One region of the Paenibacillus sp. sgz302190 genome, then DNA from elsewhere that is predicted to be linked to it. Evidence: predicted binding sites of a transcription regulator. Region 1 holds the regulator's gene; each other region holds the start of a gene.
The links. The regulator Rex, encoded in region 1, represses fermentation and respiration genes when NADH is low (regulators of the CRP and FNR family bind a similar motif). The targets are predictions, from matches to a motif close to TTGTGAAATATTTCACAA.
Positions count from the first base shown of each region.

Region 1 (6,733 bases):
CTTGGGCAAAAAATGCGGCTGATCGATATCCAGCGCGATGAAATCGGCCTTCATTCCTGGCGCAAGCTGTCCTACCCGGTCCAACCAAATGGATTCGGCACCCATCCGGGTTCCGAGCTGAAGCGCCTCGGCGGCAGGCACCGCAAGCGGATCGCCGGAAACGCCTTTATGAATCAAGGCGGCGAGCCTCATTTCCTCAAACATATCCAAATTGTTGTTGGAAGCCGCGCCGTCCGTCCCCAGGGACACCTTCACGCCTGCGCGAAGCAGTTCAGGCACTCTGGCAACGCCGCTGGCCAGCTTCAAATTGCTTCCCGGATTATGGGAAATCCGCACATCGTACTTTTTCACGATTTCGATTTCTTCATCGGTCAGATGCACCCCGTGGGCGACGAGCGTCGGCCGGCTGAATACACCGAGCTTTTCCAGGTGGGCGACAGGACGCAGCCCGTACTGCTCCACGTTGGCCTGAACTTCCCGATTCGTTTCCGACATATGCGTATGTATAGGAAGATCCAAATCATGCGCTGCCTGCACGATACGCTCAATGTAATCCGGCGGGCATGTATAAGGCGCATGCGGAGACATCATCGTCGTAATTCTGCCGTCAGCTTTGCCGTGCCAGCTTTTTGCAAACTCGGTCGCCTCTTTCAGCTTCGCATCCTGAACTTCCGGCGGGCACAGACCGATGACGCCCCGCGTCAGGCAGCCGCGCATCCCCGATTGCTCGACGGCTTGCGCCACCTCGTTCATATGGTCGTACATATCGACGAAAGTTGTGGTGCCGCCTTTGATCATCTCAACGACGGACAGCAAAGTGCCCCATTTTACATCCTGCGAAGAAAATTTGGCTTCCATCGGCCACATTTTCTCCTCCAGCCAAATTTGCAAAGCCAAATCGTCGCCGTATCCGCGAAGCAACGACATCGCCGCATGGCCGTGAGTGTTCACCAGACCCGGCATGTACAGCTTGTTTGTGCCGTCTATCACTTCATCGTACTGCTCTCCGGCAGGGGGCGCCTGTTCGCCCAAATAAGCAATGCGGCCGTCTTCGATAACCATCCATCCTTTGACAACAGGTCTGGACGAATCCGCCGTTACAAATATTCCGTTGCGTATGCACATTTTTTTCATAGGTAAAGGTTCCTCTCCAGGCATTCTTCTAACGAACACCGCTTTTTCCAATGTACAACTTCGCACCCGTAAAATCAAGAAAACCGGCAAATGCAAAATCCAAGTTATTTAGCATTGCTTTCCGTATAAATGTTATGATATTTTTAACTTCGTGAGTTTTCAACAAATTGGTCTGTTTTGTAGCAAAAATCGATCAAAATTTTGTACATATAGAAAATATTGGGAGGGTTTTATGACAACGTTATTTACTAGAAAAGGGGACGTCGATTTTCTCCAGCTTCTCATCGGGTCTGCCGAGAATGCCTTGGAAACCGCTCAAATGTTCCGTACGGCGATGATGGGTGAGAAACCGCCCGTCGATTATGTAAAAGCCATCCACGACCTGGAGCATAAAGGCGATTCGATCACGCATGAGATTTTCAAAGGACTGAACAAAGTGTTCATCACTCCTCTGGACCGCGAAGACATCATGGAGCTCGCCTCCAAAATCGACGATGTCACGGACGGCATTGAAGCCACGATCGCCCGTTTCGACTACCTCGGCATTTCGCATACCGATCAATTTATGAGAGACTTTTCCGCGGTTATCGTCGACTCCTGCCAACATATGCTGGATGCGTTCAAACTGCTCGCCAAGAAAAAGTACATGCAAATTACGGAGCACACGGTTGCCATCAACAGCCTGGAAAACGACGGCGACCGGCTGATGCGCGAAGGCATACGGCAAATTTTTCTCGCCAAAAAAGATATTTATGAAGATTTCAAACTCAAAGAAGTGTATGAAAGACTGGAAGAAACAACGGACGCGTGCGAAGATGTGGCCAATATTCTGGAGAGTGTCGTTCTTCGGTACTCTTGAGGAAACGATTTAGGAGGAAAACATGTTAACCTATCTAATCGTTATCGTGGCGCTCGCACTTTTGTTTGACTTCATCAACGGATTTCACGATACGGCGAATGCAATTGCAACATCCATCTCTACAAGAGCGTTAAACCCCCGGGTCGCCGTTGTTATGGCGGCGGTACTGAACTTTGTCGGAGCGATCGTCTCTTCCGAAGTCGCCAAAACAGTCGGGGGCAAAATCGCCAACCCGGCCAAAATCGACCACGGCGTTGAAATTGTAATCGCGGCGCTTATAGCCGCCATTATCTGGAACCTTGTGACCTGGTATTTCGGCATTCCTTCCTCCTCCTCGCATACGCTGCTCGGCTCCCTGGCCGGTGCGGTAATTGCCGGAGCAGGCATGAGCTCCGTGAACTGGGGCGGTTTCACCGAAATTATCATCATCCTCATTTTATCGCCGATCATTGCTTTTGCAGCGGGCTTTGTGATCATGATCCTGATTAAGTATATCATCCTTTGGTCGGGCAACACTTCGCGTTCCAAGCTGAACCGGATGTTCCGTTCTTTGCAGGTACTGTCAGCCGCGCTGCTGTCCTACTCCCACGGCGGCAACGACGCGCAGAAGGCGATGGGCATCATCGTGTTCGGGCTTGTTGCAGCGGGTTATCAAACGGATCTGGATGTGCCTTTATGGGTAAAAATCGCCGCGGCTACAGCCATGGGCCTCGGAACGTCCATCGGCGGCTGGCGCATCATCAAAACGATCAGCCGCAAAATTATTAAAATCGAGCCGATCAACGGCTTCGCCTCCGATTTGACGTCGTCGATCATTATACAAGCATCCACTCATATGGGGATGCCTCTGTCAACGACGCACGTCATTTCATCGTCCATTATCGGAACGGGAAGCGTCCTGCGCTTCCATGAAGTCCAATGGGCAACCGTCGGCAAAATGATCATGACCTGGGTCATTACCATCCCGATCAGCATCGTCTTGTCTTACTCGATTTACTTCGTGTTGTTTAAGTTGTTTTAGATGAAAAACCCGGGCCAGTATGTGGCTCGGGTTTTTTGTTATTTTTGCAAAGCGCGGCGGGGCGCTGCAATGCGGCTATGGAGCGAGCCGCTTGTGCGTTGCATGTGGCTGTGGAGCGAGCCGCTTGTGCGTTGCATGTGGCTGTGGAGCGAGCCGCTTGTGCGTTGCATGTGGCTGTGGAGCGAGCGCTTGCACGCTGCATACGGCTGTGGAGTGAGGCGCTTGTGCGCTGCTTGCGCTCTGGAACGTGCGCTTGCACACTCCTTGCGTTGTTCTACGAGCCACTTGTAACGCTCTACCATAGCCACTCTCAGCGTTGCGTCGAATTGAATGGCTACAGCACGTTAGATGTGTGCGCAAGATCGCGTATTTGTTTTGTTTGTTGAGCTTCGCAACCAGGAGCGGTTTTAAAGCCGAACTTTCACCGGTTTCCGCTTCTTTTTGCCGTCCGCCCAAAGACGGCACTTCGCGCCAATGAAACGAATTGGCTCGACAGCCGGAAAAACCTACAAAACTCCCATGACGCCGTAGACGTTATCCCCACAGAATGAAAACAATCGTCTACTGAAACAATTTCAAGCTTTAAAAGCGTAAAAGTTGGAAACGAGTACATTATTTTCGTTAAAATAGAGGCTGCTGAGAAAACATACATTGGAGAGACGCATCATATTACGGGTAGAAAACCAGACTGTTGATAAAGTAACGGGGTAGAGGAACCAAAAGGGGCACAATCACTCTTCAGTAACCTACGGCTCTCTCCTGTACGGGTTACGGCGTTGGAACAAGCAGCCTGGCACAGAAAAAACCTGCGAAAGTCAGGCTGTTTCAGCAGAAATGGTTCATTTCGGCAAAAAGCCTGCGATTGTGCAGGAATTTTCGCTAAAAACGCTTCTCAGCCCATGTTCGCGGCGAAAAGCCTGCACATTTGCAGGAATTTTTCGTATCCAGCGCATCAGCGAGCAAAAAACTGTACTTTTGCAGGTTTTCTCCACGTTGCTAAGCAAATGTACTGCCTGCTGCCATGCGAGTTTTTCGCCGATCCAGCTTCCGGAGGCTTCTGCAGGGTTTTGTTTCTCTTCTGCAGGTTTCTGCGGGTTTCTGCGGGTTTCTGCAGGTTTCTGCGGGTTTCTGCAGGTTTCTGCAGCTTTCCCCTGCGTCCTGCTGCAAATTTCCGCATAGCGCGAGCCCTTGGCCTAGTCCAAATAATAGGCCAGACTCTGCAGCTCGGTCGTGAAATCGGCATGGTGCACGCGGATTTCGGGCGGCACCTTAATGATGACCGGCGCAAAATTAAGAATCGCTTCAATGCCGGCTTCGACGAATTGATTCGCCACATTTTGCGCTTCCGCTGCCGGTACCGTAATGATGCCGATTCTGACGCCAAGCCGCGATATCGCTTCTTTCAGCTCGTGCGTCGGCTGCACGATCAAATTATTGATCGTCTCGCCCGTTTTCTCGGGCATCGCGTCGAATACGGCGACAATTTTCATATCGTTGCGCAAATATGTGTTGTAGTTGCACAGTGCCCGCCCCAGGTTGCCCGCCCCGACCAGAGCGACCCGGATATGGCGGTCCAGCTTCAAGATCTGCCTGATCTTCTCGATGAGATAGCCGACGTCGTAGCCGATCCCTTTTTTGCCGAATTCCCCGAAATAGGCCAAATCTTTGCGGATTTGCGCGGGGTTCAAATCGAGCTTTTGCCCCAGATCCTGCGACGAGACCGTCATAATATTTTTCATCGCCAGCTCGTTCAAAAACCGCAAATAAATCGGCAGCCGGCGGACTACAGCTTCGGATATTTTTTGTGTCTTCACCGCTGCGCCTCCCCCATCCATTCCTCAATTCTTGGAATCATTTGTTCCGTCGTCATATGTTCAATCTTCGGACCGGGCAGCGAATAAAGAAAATATTTGCCGTACTGCGTATCGATAACGCGGGTATCGTAAATAATAACGATTCCTTTATCCGTAGCCCGCCGCACGAGCCGCCCGAATCCTTGTTTGAAACGAATGACCGCCTGCGGCACGGAAAATTTCATAAACGGATTTTCGTTCCGCTTTTTAATATTTTCACATTTGGCTTCAATGAGCGGGTGATTCGGAGGCTGAAACGGAAGCCGAATAATAGCCAAGCAGGACAACGCATCGCCCGGGATGTCCACGCCTTCCCAGAACGAGCTTGTACCCAGCAGCACGCAGGAATGGTGGTCCTGGAACATGCGGGTCAGCTTGCTGCGGTTGCCGCTGTCTACGCCCTGTCCAAGCACGGTAATCCCATGCGGCTTTAACCGCTCCTTCATGCCGGCATGAATCTGCTTTAACATCCGGTTGGATGTAAACAGCACGAGCATTCGGCCGTTGGTAACCAAAGCGACATTGCTTAAAGAATCGATAAGTGCTTGTATGAAAACGGCGTCCCCGGAAGGGCCTTTAATCGTCGGAAAATCTCTGGGAATACAGACCAGCGCCTGCTCCCTGTAATTGAACGGGGACGGAAGCTGCACCGTTTTGAGCTTGCCGGCCTCTTCGCCGGCGGGAATTTGCAAACCGAGCTGATCGGCCGAGTATTGGAACGATTTGTTCACGGATAACGTAGCCGAAGTCAAAATGATGCTGTCTTTATTTTTGAAAAAATGCTCCTGAAGCAGCGGACTCACATCCGTCGGCACACTGATCAGCTGCAGCGACTTGCTCTTGGAATACGTGCCGGCTTCCATCCAGTATACGTAACCTTGATCCTCCATTTTCATGAAAAAATGAAGCGCATCCCGGTGCCCGTAAAGCTCCTTCAAAGTTCCGTTCAAATCCGTCACGATGCTCTGGACTTCCAGAACTTCCTGCATCTCTTTGATCTCGCTCAGCATTTTGTCGAGCGTGCGGAGCGTATCGTTCATGCTCAAATAAATGTTGTCCTCCATCATCGTCAGCTCGCTCCAATGCGCCGGCAGCGCCTCGGGCTTCATGCGCAGCACGTATTGCGAGTTCTCCGATTGCGACGGGTCGCTTTTTGCCGTAAGCAGCTCGTACAACCCTTCGCTCAAACGCTCCCAGTCTTCCTTGATCTGCACGATTTTCGGGTACAAACCGTCTATCGCTGCGCTCCAGGCCAAAGCTCTCTCCTGCTCTTCCGCCGCCTTCTGAAGACGAAAGCGGAGCATAGGCAGCTGCCCGCTGCGGTTGTCTTTATACAACCACTGCAAAGAATGGTAAAACGCGCCCGAGTGCAGCTCGATCCCCAGATGCTTGCTGGCCACTTCTTCAAAGTGGTGTGCTTCGTCGATGACCAGATGCTTGTAGCCGGGTAGCAGGCGGTTCTCGGCCTTCATATCGGTAAACAACAGCGAATGGTTCGTTATGATGACATCTGACGTGTTCGCATCGTGGCGGGCGCGGTGGTAGAAACATTTTTTGAACCAGGGACACATCCGGTTCAGGCAGGAATCGGTATCGCTGGCCACCGAATGCCAGAACTGCGCGCCTTTATTGCCGAAATTCAGCTCCTCTTCGTCCCCGTGTTTCGTTTCGCTGAGCCATACGACCATTTGAGCCGCTGTGACCGAGTCGTCCTTGCCGTACTCGTAATCGCGCGTGACCAGCTTGTTTTCGAACTTGCGCAAGCAAAGATAATGACTTCTGCCTTTCAATACGGCCGCTTTAAAAGGTATCGGAAAAATGTCCTTCAGCAGCGGAATATCCCGCTCGCGCAGCTGTTCCTGCAAA
Region 1 covers NZ_JBZYAO010000005.1:241,730-248,462, reverse strand. Annotated here, with positions in the region: gene AC6RNO_RS09105 (amidohydrolase) at 1-1,134, opposite strand, end outside; gene AC6RNO_RS09100 (DUF47 domain-containing protein) at 1,367-1,993, shown strand; gene AC6RNO_RS09095 (inorganic phosphate transporter) at 2,016-3,014, shown strand; gene AC6RNO_RS09090 (hypothetical protein) at 3,849-4,193, shown strand; gene AC6RNO_RS09085 (redox-sensing transcriptional repressor Rex) at 4,208-4,828, opposite strand; gene dinG (ATP-dependent DNA helicase DinG) at 4,825-6,733, opposite strand, start outside.

Region 2 (6,733 bases), on a different contig from region 1:
TACACGTCGGCAAGCTCCGTCACCAGCGGCATCCGCGGGTTGGCCGTCGTGCATTGGTCCTCAAAAGCCCGGTCGGCCAAGTAGTCGACGCGCGATTCGAACTGTTGGGCGTCGAAACCGAGATCCTGGAATTTCTCCGGAATGCCGAGCGATTTGTTCAGCTTGCGGATCGCATCGATCAGGCTGTTCACGCCTTCTTCCGTCGTTTTGGCCGGAAGTCCGAGCATCCGCGCGATTTCGGCGTAGCGCTGATCGGCGACGAAATGATCGTATTTCGGGAACGATGCGAACTTCGTCGGCTTCTGCGCATTGTAGCGGATCACGTGCGGCATCAGGATCGCATTGGTGCGGCCGTGAGCCGTATGGTATTCGCCGCCCCACTTGTGCGCCAGGCTGTGGTTGATGCCGAGGAAGGCGTTGGCAAAAGCCATGCCGGCAATCGTCGAGGCGTTGTGCATTTTTTCGCGGGCAACCGGATCGCCGGTAGCGAACGATTTTTCAAGATTTTGGAACACGAGCTGGACCGCCTTCATCGCCAGGCCGTCGGAATAATCGTTGGCCATCACCGATACGTAAGCTTCGATCGCATGCGTCAGCACGTCCATGCCCGTGTCGGCCACCGCCGTTTTCGGCAGGCTGTACACGTAGTCCGGGTCGATGATCGCCACGTCCGGCGTCAGCTCATAATCGGCCAGCGGATATTTCGTATTGCCTTTCGCCTTGTCGGTAATGACCGCGAACGAGGTTACTTCCGAACCGGTACCCGACGTTGTCGGAATCGCCACGAACTTCGCCTTGTTGCCAAGCCGCGGATATTTGTACACGCGTTTGCGGATGTCCAGGAACTTTTGCTTCAGCGCATCGAAGCTCGTATCCGGGTATTCGTAGAACAGCCACATCGCCTTGGCCGCGTCCATCGGCGAGCCGCCGCCGAGTGCAATGATGCAGTCCGGCTGGAAGGAGGCCATTACCTGTCTGCCGCGTTCCACGGTATCCACGGACGGATCCGGCTCTACGTCGGAGAACACTTCGATGTAGACAGGCAGCTGGCGTTTGCGCAAATAGTATTCGACTCGTTCCACATAGCCGAGTTTGACCATCATCGGGTCCGTCACGATCATGACCCGGGAAATGTCGGGCATTTTTTCCAGGTACTGCGTCGCGCCTTTTTCAAAGTACACTTTAGGCGGAATTTTGAACCACTGCATATTGACGGTGCGGTAGGCGACCCGTTTGACGTTGATCAGATTGACCGCGCTGACGTTGGAGGTCGTCGAGTTGTGGCCGTACGAACCGCATCCGAGCGTCAGTGACGGCAGGTTCGTGTTGTATATGTCGCCGATCGCGCCGTGCGTCGACGGCGAGTTGACAATAACGCGCCCCGTCTGCAGCTTCGCGGAGAACGCGCCGATCACATCGGCATTCTGCGAATGAATGACGGAGGAATGGCCCATGCCGCCGAAGCGAACCACTTCCGCCGCCCGTTCGATGCCCTGCTCCGCCGTTTTCACTTTGTAGCAGGCCAGCACAGGGCTGAGCTTCTCGGCGGACAGCGGGTAAGCTTCGCCGACGCCGGCCAGCTCGGCGACGAGAATTTTCGTCGATGCCGGCACTTTGATGCCCGCCATCTCGGCGATTTTGACCGCCGATTGGCCGACGATGACGGCGTTGACCGCGCATTTTTCACTGTTGATCACAAGCTTGGATACGGCTTCGGTCTCTTCCTTGTTCAGGAAATAGCAGCCCTGGTCGATCATCAGCTTTTTCGCCTCGGCGTAGATCGCCTCTTCGAGAATGACCGCCTGCTCGGAAGCGCAAATCATGCCGTTGTCGAACGTTTTGGACAAAATCAGATCATTGATCGCCTGCGGCAGGTTCGCCGTCTTCTCAATGAAGCACGGCACGTTGCCGGGTCCGACCCCGAGCGCCGGCTTGCCTGTGCTGTAGGCGGCTTTGACCATCGAAGATCCGCCCGTCGCAAGCACGAGCGCCACATCGGGATGGTTCATGAGCAGCCCTGTCGCTTCCAGGGACGGGTACTGCACCCACTGGATGCAGTTGTCGGGAGCGCCTGCGGCGACCGCGGCTTCCAGCAAAGTTCTGGCCGCCGCTGCGCTCGATTGCTGAGCGGACGGATGGAAGGCGAAGATGATCGGATTGCGCGTTTTGATCGCGATTAAAGCTTTGAACATCGTGGTGGAAGTCGGATTCGTCACTGGCGTAACGCCGGCGATAATGCCCACAGGCTCCGCCACCATCCGGTAGCTTTCATAGACGTTTTCCTCGATGACGCCGACGGTTTTGTTGTTCTTAATGCTGTGGTAGATGTACTCGGTCGCGAACAGGTTTTTCGTGATTTTGTCCTCGTACACGCCGCGCCCGGTCTCATCGACGGCCATCTTGGCCAGTACCATGTGCCGGTCGATGCCGGCCAGCGCCATTTGCTGAACGATGGCGTCAACCTGCTCCTGGTTCAGCTCGAGGAAAGCTTGCTGCGCTTTCTTCGCTTTTGCCACCAGTTGGTTCACTTCGTCTTTTGCGGAAATTTGTACGTTTACTTGGCTCTCTTTAACTGCCATCTTCTTCCACTCCTTTATATGATCAATAATGGGTGAATAACCTAATGTTGTGTTTGTTTCTACACAAAGAGTACCGCTTTTGGAGGGCTGCAACTATGAGAAAAATCACAAATGAAGCTTCGCAGGCGGCTATTTTCGTGAAGATATTGTGAATTATTTCACAATATCTTTGGAGAGAAAAGGCATTCCCCGGCTGACAAGCCGAAATGCCTTCTCTTTTCCTGCATCACCTGTCGTTACCAGGTAATAAATCCTTTGGAACCCGGTGCCGGATTCGTCACCATATCCATCAGCGGCAGCGTATAAGCGATGAGGATCAGCGCGGCTGACAAGCCGATCCACACGCCCCACCGCTCCAAATAAGCAGGGGTCGCTTCCGCCTGCTCCATCGGCTCGCCGATCGGATACTCCGTCTCCCCCCGGGGCGCGCGAAGCAGCGCGAATACGTTGTACACCATCATCAGCACCGCGATGAACAAAATCGTTCCGCCGATCGCCATCCATACGTAATAGGATGTCCAGCCTGCCGCGTCCGCATGATTTTCATAAGTGGTGTACGCGGTTCTTCTCGGAGCCCCGAACAGGCCCACTATATGCATCGCACCGGACATAAAGAACATGCCTATGCACCAGATAACCGTTTGAATCAAGCCAAGTTTGTTCATCCGCGGGGTCAGCACGCGCCCCGTCACTGCCGGAAGCAGCCAGTACGCAATGCCGAAAAACGTCAGCGCCACGCTCGTCGCAACCGTCAAATGAAAATGCCCCGTCACCCACAGCGTATTATGAACGACCGCATTCATCTGGTTGCTCGCATTAATCAAGCCGCCCGCCCCTGCCGGTATAAAGATCAGCATGCCCATGAACGGCGCGAAAAAACGCACATCCTTCCAAGGCATCACCTTGACCCACCCGAACAAGCCCGTAGCCCCTTTGGCCCGCCCGTTCAATTCGAATGTGGCGAACAGGGAGAACGCCGTCATCAGCGACGGAACCACGACCATAAAGGTCAGCACGACCTGCAAATATTTCCAGAAAGGGCTGATGCCCGGCTCCATCAATTGATGGTGAAAGCCTACCGGAATCGAGAACAGCAGCAGCAAAATGAACGACAACCGCGCCAAAGCGTCGCTGTAAATTTTGCCGCCGATAATTTTCGGAATGATCACGTACCAGCACATGTAGGCCGGCATCAGCCAGAAATAGACGAGCGGATGTCCGAAATACCAGAACAGCGTGCGGCTCAGCATGACGTTAATCGTCTCCACCCAGCCGAACGACCACGGTATGAGCTGGATCAACACTTCGGCGGCTACGCCCAGCGTGGCGATTTGCCACATGAGAAAAGTGACGACGGACATGAAGGCGAACAGTGGAGATATCTCGCCCCGATTCGTTCTTTTCCAATAATTGTACTGATAAAACACGCCCCAGCCGCTGATCCAGCTCCCGACAACGACCAAAGCCAATGCGATGTAAAAATACGGAGAAGCTTTGAGCGGCGCGTAAAACGTGTAAAGCACGCTGGCTTTGCCCGCCAAAACCATCGCGACCCCAATGGCCGTGCCGGCCGTCATTAAGGCGAAGCCCGCCCACCCCATGCGGCGCACAATCGGCAGCAGCTTGCCTCCAAGCGTATAAGAAATGCCCGAATAGAGGAAGCCGATAATAAAATAAGTCGTAAAAATGAGCGCCATCAATACCCCATGGGCTGTCAGCAGCTCGTAATAGCCGATTCCGTACGGCAGCTTGACCGTCCCGCTGCGGACCATGCTCTGCAGCAGCCCCGCGATGCCGCCGATCAGCAAAGCGATGAACGCCACGATGATGTGAGCGACGACGAGCTTCCCGTCTTTCAGATCGAATTTCGTGCCGTTTCCGTGCAAATGCGCTACTTTCATGACCATTGCCACCCCCTTTTGCTTGCGTCCCGAATTCATTTGACGATAATCGTCGTTTTCATAAATTCATGCGCCCCGCCGCAGTATTCGTTGCACAGGATGAGGTACTCGCCCGGCTTTGTGAACGTATGGCTCACATGGCTGACCTCGCCGGGCACGATCATCATGTTCACGTTTGTGCCGGGAATTTCAAATCCGTGCACGACATCCTGGGTTGCCACGATAAAATTGATTTTCGCACCGACGGGCACCTCCATTTTGTCCGGAGCATACCCGAACGTGAACGCCGTCATCACAGCTTCGTACTCGTTGTCCCCGATTTTGCGGAGTCCGGGATTGTCAAAAGGAGCCGTTTCCTTCAGCTTGGCCGGATCGATCTGGTGATGGTGCTCGCTCGGGGGCTTGACGCCCATGGCAAAAGCGGACACGCCCAGCACGCCGAGAAACACGAACAGCATAGAGATGCCAATGGTCAACCAAATTTTTTCAAGCTTGTGAATATGCATGGCGATCCACCCTTCACATTTCTAGTTTCTGGAAATGAACAATAAATAAACGGCAACCCAGCTTGCAATCAAAAACGCGCCCAGCAGCAGTACGGCGGCAAACGTTCCATTCAAAACCGGTTCGGCCTTTTCCTTATTGTTATCCATGTCATCTTCCCCTCCATTTGTGGTCCAGCCTCTCATTACCTACATTTTAGTGTCCTTGATCCCCGCCCTCTGTGATATCGGTCACAACAACATCGAGCAAATATGAACAATCCGTTACCTTTACGTTTGGGGGACGGCCATGCGCTGCAAAGCTTCGTAATCGGCAGACGTCTTGATGCTGGCGACGAAATTCAATCCCACATCGCGCTCCTGCAAATAGCGGTCATCCAGCTCCCCCCAAAAAATGTGGTTGAGCAGCGCCGACATTCTCGTCTCCCCCCGCTGCAGCAGGCCGACGATCGCCTCCTTGCACTTGCGGTCATAAATGCCGTGAAGCGGATACAACCCTCCGGCAACCAAAGGCACGACGGCGTCAAAGCCGTCCTTTTTCCGCTCCCACAGCAGCTCCGCCGCCTTGCAGGAAAGAAACGGCATGTCGCAGCCGACAACCCACACGGACGAATGTTTGGCCAGAGACAAAGCCGCATGCATGCCGACGAGCGGACCCTGAGCCTTGTAGTAGTCCGTTATGATCCGAACCGAGCGGTCGAGCATGGGCAGGAAAGGCCGGACATCGTTCGTTACGACAATCAGCTCATCGCACAGTGGCTTCATCATTCTCATTTGTCGAATAATCAGCGGCTCGCCTGCAAAAGGAAGCAGCGCTTTCAGCTCCCCTTTCATCCGGCGGCCCGCTCCGCCTGCCAAAATGACTCCGGTCAGCATCTCCCTCACTCCCTTGCTATGTTAAAATGGGTTACGATATCTCAACTTTAGAACAGCGAAACCGTATTGTAAGTGAAAAAGATCACAGTTGCCACAGCAAACAGGGCTGCCCCATCGGCAGCTTTTGCTGCCAGTGGTTCAGCCCTGGTGAAGTCGGTCGGGTCGGTCTTCGGTCTTCGGTCTTCGATCTTCGGTCAACATGTTGTTTCGCCATGAATCGGCGAATGGTCAAAGCGCCAGTTAGCTGGCTGGCATCAGAACAGGATGATGCCTGCCAGTCCGGAAGCGACGATGACCATGAACGGATGCATGTTATGCTTCAGCACGCCGTAAATGCAGCCTGCGCAAATGAGCAGCGTGGCGAACGTCGACCACGTCAGGCCCATGCGCGCATTCAAGCCGAAATGCAGCGCGGCGTAGACGATCAGACCGGTAACTACTGGCCTTAATCCGTAGAAGGACGATTTGACCCAACGGTGCTCGTGCATTTTTTGGAAAAAAGCCGCCAGCAGGATAATAATAAGCAGCGACGGGAACACGATGCCCAGCGTCGACGCAATAGCCCCCGCCAAACCCTCCGCATGATAGCCGACAAGTGTCGCGGTATTGGTCGCGATCGGGCCCGGGGCCATGCCGGCCAATGTAACGATTTCCTGAAAATGGGCGCTGTCCGCCCAGCCGTACTTCGTAGCTTCATTCTGAATTAGCGGAATGACTGCATAGCCGCCGCCAAAGGAGATGCAGCCGATTTTGAAAAATGTGAAAAATAACTGCCACATCCCAGTTCACCTCTATGGCTAAATGTAGTATTCGGGAAACATGATTTCCGGCTTCGGATCGGGAGCGCTCGCTTTCTCGAACGGCGCGCTGACTC
Region 2 covers NZ_JBZYAO010000055.1:9,724-16,456, forward strand. Annotated here, with positions in the region: gene adhE (bifunctional acetaldehyde-CoA/alcohol dehydrogenase) at 1-2,579, opposite strand, end outside; gene AC6RNO_RS34160 (cbb3-type cytochrome c oxidase subunit I) at 2,816-4,480, opposite strand; gene AC6RNO_RS34165 (cytochrome c oxidase subunit II) at 4,516-4,986, opposite strand; gene AC6RNO_RS34170 (cytochrome c oxidase subunit 2A) at 5,008-5,133, opposite strand; gene mobA (molybdenum cofactor guanylyltransferase) at 5,254-5,859, opposite strand; gene AC6RNO_RS34180 (chromate transporter) at 6,114-6,638, opposite strand; gene AC6RNO_RS34185 (chromate transporter) at 6,657-6,733, opposite strand, start outside.
Region 2: AC6RNO_RS34170 (cytochrome c oxidase subunit 2A) is a predicted target of Rex. The motif match lies at 5,203-5,220, and genes of this name have one in related genera.

Region 3 (6,733 bases), on a different contig from region 1:
ACTACAGATTGGAACAAACCGACGGCCGTTGCGAGAGTGAATCTTGCCGACTGAATCCCTACGGAATATACATAAGTGCTGATTACTTGGGCGTAGTCCATAACATACGAATTTTTCAGCACATACGGCTGCTCGAAGCTAATGTTGGCCATATTGCCGATTTGAAGAATGAACAGGACAACGATCGTCGGCTTGATGCCCGGCAAAGTGACATGCCAGATCTTGCGCATCCGGGTTGCGCCGTCCACTTCTGCCGCTTCATACAATTCCTTATTGATTCCTGTAAGCGCTGCGAGGTATAGGATCGTTCCCCATCCCGCATTACGCCAAACTCCGGTCCCCACATAGGTTGTAATCCATAGCACCGGTTTCTCCAAGAAAGGAATAGGGGAAGCGCCAATCGCCGTCAGCATATGATTGATCGAACCGTTATTGGTTGAGAGCAATTCAATGGCCATTCCCCCTACGATGACCCAGGAAATAAAGTGGGGCAGATACATCAATGTCTGGCTTACCTTTTTGTACCATTGAACCCGCAACTCGTTCAGCAGAAGCGCTAAAATAATGGGAACTGGAAATGTGAGCAAGCCAAGCACGTTCAACATCAAAGTGTTGCGAAGCGCCTTATAAAACTCGGGCATGGCGAAGATTTCTTTAAAGACTGCAAACCCTACCCAAGGACTGGCCCAAACGCCCTTGAATATGTTGTATTCTTTGAAAGCAACCATAACGCCAGCCATCGGAATGTACTTGAAAATGATGAAGAATGCCATCGGAACGACCATCATGATGTAGAGCGGCCATTGTCGTTTCAAATAGGCGATGCCACCTCCTTTGACTGCAAGAATGGAGGTTTTCGTGCTTGCTTCCGTTTTCATTACATCGTTCCTCTCCATTTGGTGTACTCTCCTTTTTGTATTTTTTATATTTGAATTGTAATTTTAAGCGCTTTCAATATCCATGGACAAACTTTTAACCGTTTGTATTAATTATGGATAACATTTTTATTAAACTCCCCTATCTTTGCATAAAAAAAGACCTATCGCTGCTTCCGCGATAAGTCCGATTTATTCTACTTGTTTAGGGTTTCAAATTCCTGCCGATCAGATCTGCTATTTTCTATTAAAATTCTGGAGGGGGGAAAACCCTTTATTTTTTTGAATAGCTTGCTGAAATAATAAATGTCTTCAAAACCGCATTTATAAGCAGCTTCCCGAACGGTAAACTCACCGCTAAGGAGAATATTCTCAGCATTGTTGATTTTCATTCTATTGATATACTCTTTAACGGATGCCCCCATGTATTTCTTAAATAGAGTTCCAAAATACGCGGTAGTCAAGCCGGCAACAGATGCCAGCTCCTCAACTTCAATTTGATTCTGCAAGTTGCTTAAAATGTATCTAATAGATTTCTGAATGCGTTTGTCTATATTCGCATTGTTGTCTTTATAGTACAAAGACTTGAAATAATAATGAAGAATCAGAAACAGCAATGCACGCGCTTTCAATTCATGACCTTTATTTTTCTTTAACCATTCAAATGTCAACTCATTGTACAATGAATGCAATTCTTCTGGCTCGTCGATATGTGAAATTAAAGGAAACGGCAAATGAACGTCCTTGCCTTCCAGATCATAGAGTTGGATGTTCAGTGCATAACTGGTCATCAAATTTGTGGGGTCAGTGGTTGCGCTTCGGCGGCTGCCTTTAGGAATACATATGAGATCCCCTTGATTGACTTCATGGACAGTGCCATTAATGGAGTAGTAAGCCCTTCCCTTAAAAATATATGTTAAATCGACAAAATCTGTCGTCGCATCTTCAATAATCCAAGTGGGTGTGGAGTGTCTGTTGATGAATAATTCAATTCGAGGATTAATTTCGACATATTCCATAGAAATTATCCTTTCTAATATAAAATTATACAATTAACCCAATACCTACTGATTGAATATATTATATTATGATCTTTTTGTGGATTCAAGGAACTCTACATGGAAAGATATAGGGACATGCTGCCGAAGAAGGAAATTTCAAATCCCCCCCTTTCGTTTTGAATATTGTAAAACTTTGTTCAATGCGTCTTCACAGTTTATGTGAAATAAATCACAACCATACGGTAATATAAAACTAAGCAGTCCCAACATGATGATAAGAAGGTGATCCGCTTGAGCCCGTCGCAAAAACACGAAAAACGCCTCATGATTTTAATGTTTGCCGTCGCTTTTGTAATGCTTGCCTCTTTTGTCAGAAAGCTTTTTTGAAACCCGCCAACACCATGCCAAAAGGAGATGAAACCTTATGCCTAACTACGATCCCGTTTTTTACAGCCGCATGCTCACGGAGCTTACTTTATCGTTTCATATCATTTTCGCAACGATCGGCGTCGGCGTGCCGGTGATGATTATGCTCGCCGAACTTGTCGGCATACAGCGCAAAGATCCTTACTACACGCTGCTCGCACGCAGATGGGCGCGCGGATTTGTCATTACCGTGGCCATTGGCGTCGTAACCGGGACGGCCATCGGCCTCCAGCTCAGCCTGCTTTGGCCGAATTTTATGAAAATAGCCGGTCAGGCCATCGCCCTGCCGCTTTTTCTGGAAACGTTCGCCTTTTTCATCGAAGCGATTTTCCTCGGCATCTATTTGTACACCTGGGAACGGGTCAAACCGAAGCTTCATTTGCTGCTTCTGGTGCCGGTCGTTTTGGGCTCCTCGGCTTCCGCATTTTTTATTACAACGGTTAACGCGTTTATGAATACTCCCCAAGGATTCACCTTGAAGGACGGAATGATTACAAACGTGAAGCCGCTGCTCGCGATGTTCAACCCTTCCATGCCGACCAAAGTGGCCCATGTGCTCTCCTCGGCCTACATGACCGGCGCTTTCATACTGGCAGCTATTGCCGCCTACTCGCTTCTCCGAAAAAGAGGCGACGCCGTATACGCCAAAAAAGCACTGAAACTGACGGTCGCCGCAGGTCTCATTTTCTCGCTGGCTACCGCCTTCATCGGGGATTTGTCGGGGAAATTTTTGGCCAAAAACCAGCCGGAAAAGCTGGCCGCAGCCGAATGGCATTTCGAAACTTCCACGAATGCGCCGCTCGTGCTCGGCGGTATTTTGACGGAAGACCGTGAGATCAAATACGGGTTGAAAATCCCGTACGCGCTCAGCATTTTGGCCGGAGGCACACCGGGTGCGGAAGTCAAAGGACTGAACGATATTCCGGAGGATTTGCGCCCTCCGCTGTACGTTCATTATTTTTTCGATATCATGGTCAGTATTGGCATGTTTACGATTGTCGCGGCGGTTTTGCACCTCTGGTTTTCCCGCAAAGCCTATGGCAAGCCGTATCCGAAGTGGCTGCTGTTCGTCATTATTTTGTGCGGACCGCTGTCGATGATCGGGATTCAATCCGGATGGTTTTATGCGGAGGTCGGACGGCAGCCCTGGATTTTGCGCGGGTATATGAAGGTTGCGGAAGCAGCCACGTCTTCCCAACAGGTCGATACGATGCTGCTCCTGTTTTGTCTGCTGTATCTGGTGCTGGCGCTGACTGCGGTTAAAGTACTGTCCAAGCTTTTCCGAAAAAACAACGTCTCGAACGAGCTAATCGCGCTTGGCATCGCAAAGGAGGGCGGTCAACGATGAATTTGGAATTATTGGGAATAACGGTGTTATGGATATTTTTGTTCGGTTATTTGATTGTGGCATCCATCGATTTCGGCGCAGGATTTTTCAGCTACTATTCCGTGATCACGATGAAAAAGCATATCATTCATAAAGTCATCGAAAGATACTTGTCGCCCGTCTGGGAAGTCACCAACGTCTTCCTCGTCTTTTTCTACATCGGCATGGTCGGCTTTTTCCCGGAAACAGCCCGCTATTACGGGACTGCGCTGCTCGTTCCGGGCAGCATCGCCATCGTCCTGCTTGCCGTCAGGGGAGCCTACTATGCGTTCAGCACGTACGGTTCCAAAGACAACAAATGGTACATGCTGATCTACGGCGCAACGGGCCTGCTCATCCCGGCGACGCTGTCCGCGGTGCTGATCATTTCCGAAGGCGGCGTTGTTTTCGAGCGCGGCGGAGACATCGTCATGGACTGGAGCGCGCTTCTCGGAAGCACGTACACCTGGGCGGTTGTCCTGCTGGCGCTTGTCAGCGTGCTATATATTTCGGCCATGTTTCTGAGCTACTATGCTCACAGGGCGCACGATTTGCCGGCGTTCAAAATCGTACGCGGCTACGCCCTCTTTTGGAGCGCTCCGACCATCGCAGCCAGCCTGTTCGTATTTTTCGCGATCAGCAGGCAAAATCCGGACCATTTTCGGAGCATGCTCGATCTGGGCTGGATGTTCGGCGCTTCACTGCTCTGTTTTCTGGCCGCCGTCTGGCTGGTCTGGAAGCAGCGCCGGCTTGGGCTCGCTTTTATCATGGTCATTTTGCAGTTTGCGTTCGCCTTTTTCGGTTACGGAAAAGCCCATTTGCCGTACATTCTTTATCCGTACATTACGATCCACGACAGTTTTACCAACCCGTCTATGGGCATGGCGCTGGTGATTGCCTTTATTGCGGGACTGCTTATTTTGATTCCGTCCCTAATCCTGTTAATGCGCCTGTTCCTCTTTGACGCCGATTATGTGCAGGGCAAGCGGGCTTGAGCCAGGCCGGTCGGTCAACTATGTTTGACGTGCTGGAGCGTCTGCGTAAAAATTTGCTCGATATGGCTGTCATCAATCGAATAAAAAACCGTCTTCCCCGCCTTGCGCCGTTTGACGATCCGCAAATTGCGCAGGTAGCGGAGCTGGTGGGAGACGGCAGATTGTCCCATGCCGAGGATAACCGTTAAATCGTGGACGCATAGCTCGCCCTGCAGCAAAGCGTAGATCAATTTAACCCGCGTCGGATCTCCCAAAGCCTTGAAAATATCGGACAAATCCGCCGCGGTAGTTTCGGAAATCATTTTTTCTTTAATTTCGGCAACATTGGATGTCCCTTCGCAGGAATCATCGCACTGCTCTTGAAATGGTGTTATTTCTGCGTGTACGTCCGCCATTATGACCGCTCCCTCTTTTTTCTGATTGATTCATTATAACAAAAAAGAAAAACCGGCTCTACACTACCGGGCATATCACATACTTGCACGGGAACAAGTTTATACTAAAACTTGTTCTTTTGTTATGCGCCTATGGCGGCGCGGCCGTTCTTCCCCAACCCACGACTCTCCTGCTCGATTTGTGGTGCTGAAGTGGGCCTTCCCTCTCCTGCACAGGTAGCGGGCGCAGAAGTGAGGGGGACAAGGCGGCGCGGCCGTTCTTCCCCCCATGCCTCTCCTCCACGGGTTGCGGTGCTGAAATGGGCCTTCCCTCTCCTGCACAGGTAGCGGGCGCAGAAGTGAGGGGGACAAGGCGGCTTTGCAAGGAAAAGCCTGCGAAAGTGCAGGCTTTTTCCTCGGAAATGGTTCATTTTGGCGAAAAGCCTGCGATTGTGCAGGAATTTTCGATGAAAATGTACCTGTGCCCATGTTCGCGGCGAAAAGCCTGCACAATTGCAGGAATTTTCCGTTACCAGGAGATCACCGGGCAAAAAGCTGCACTTTGCCAGGTTTTCTTCACACAACCTGGCAAATTGCGCGATCGGCTCCGGCGTGTGGGTTTCCGGTCAGGCCTCATATGGTCGACCGACCGCCATCATGCAGCGTAACACCGAACGCTCGAAGCTGCGCGCGGTGCACTTTTACAAGCATGTTTCGCATTGCGCTAGTGCCGGCTCCAGCAGTCTCAACAAGCCTAAATTAAGGCTTGTTCTTTTTTATTGCCAATCGGCGCATTCTGGAATATAATACATATGAACAAATGCTCATATATTAATTCAGGAGGGATCACATATGTCGTCGCACAACCACTCCCATCGCGATCATTCCCATGATCATTCGCATGAACACGATCACTCGCACGGGCATCATGACGGACAGAATCACGGACATAACCATGGAAACAGTCACGGCCACCACCATCACGGACACGGGCATGGACACTCTCACGCCCCCAATAGCAAAAAAGGGCTGACCATTGCGCTGATCATTACGAGCGCCATCATGCTGCTGGAATTTTTCGGAGGACTCGCTACGAACAGTCTCGCCCTTCTCTCCGATTCCGGCCATATGCTAAGCGACGCGGCTTCGCTCGCATTAAGTCTGACAGCCATGTGGTTCGCGACCAGACCTTCGTCCCCACGCAAATCGTTCGGGTACTACCGCTTTGAAATATTGGCGGCTTTGTTCAACGGAGTCTCCTTGTTCATCATCGCCGCGTTTATTATCAAAGAAGCTATCGACCGTTTCTTCGCTCCGCCCGAAGTTTCCAGCGGCTCGATGATTCTTATTGCCGCTGTCGGATTAATCGCAAATCTGGCAAGCGCCTGGGCGCTGATGAAGCAAGGGGATATCGAGGGCAACATCAATGTAAAAAGCGCCTACTTGCACATTATCGGGGACGCACTAGGCTCGGTTGGCGCGATCATAGCCGGATTGTTCATGCTTTCCTTCGGCTGGTACGTTGCGGACCCTATTATCAGCGTGGTCGTCTCCGTCCTTATTTTGAAAAGCGCTTGGGCTGTAATCCGCAATGCGATCCATATTTTGATGGAAGGCACGCCGATCACGATTGAAATGGATCAGGTGAAACAAACGTTGGAACGCATTGACGGAGTTATTAACGTGCATGACCTTC
Region 3 covers NZ_JBZYAO010000001.1:190,383-197,115, reverse strand. Annotated here, with positions in the region: gene AC6RNO_RS00985 (ABC transporter permease subunit) at 1-788, opposite strand, end outside; gene AC6RNO_RS00980 (helix-turn-helix domain-containing protein) at 1,073-1,894, opposite strand; gene AC6RNO_RS00975 (cytochrome ubiquinol oxidase subunit I) at 2,301-3,650, shown strand; gene AC6RNO_RS00970 (cytochrome d ubiquinol oxidase subunit II) at 3,647-4,663, shown strand; gene AC6RNO_RS00965 (ArsR/SmtB family transcription factor) at 4,678-5,058, opposite strand; gene AC6RNO_RS00960 (cation diffusion facilitator family transporter) at 5,890-6,733, shown strand, end outside.
Region 3: AC6RNO_RS00975 (cytochrome ubiquinol oxidase subunit I) is a predicted target of Rex. The motif match lies at 2,094-2,111, and genes of this name have one in related genera.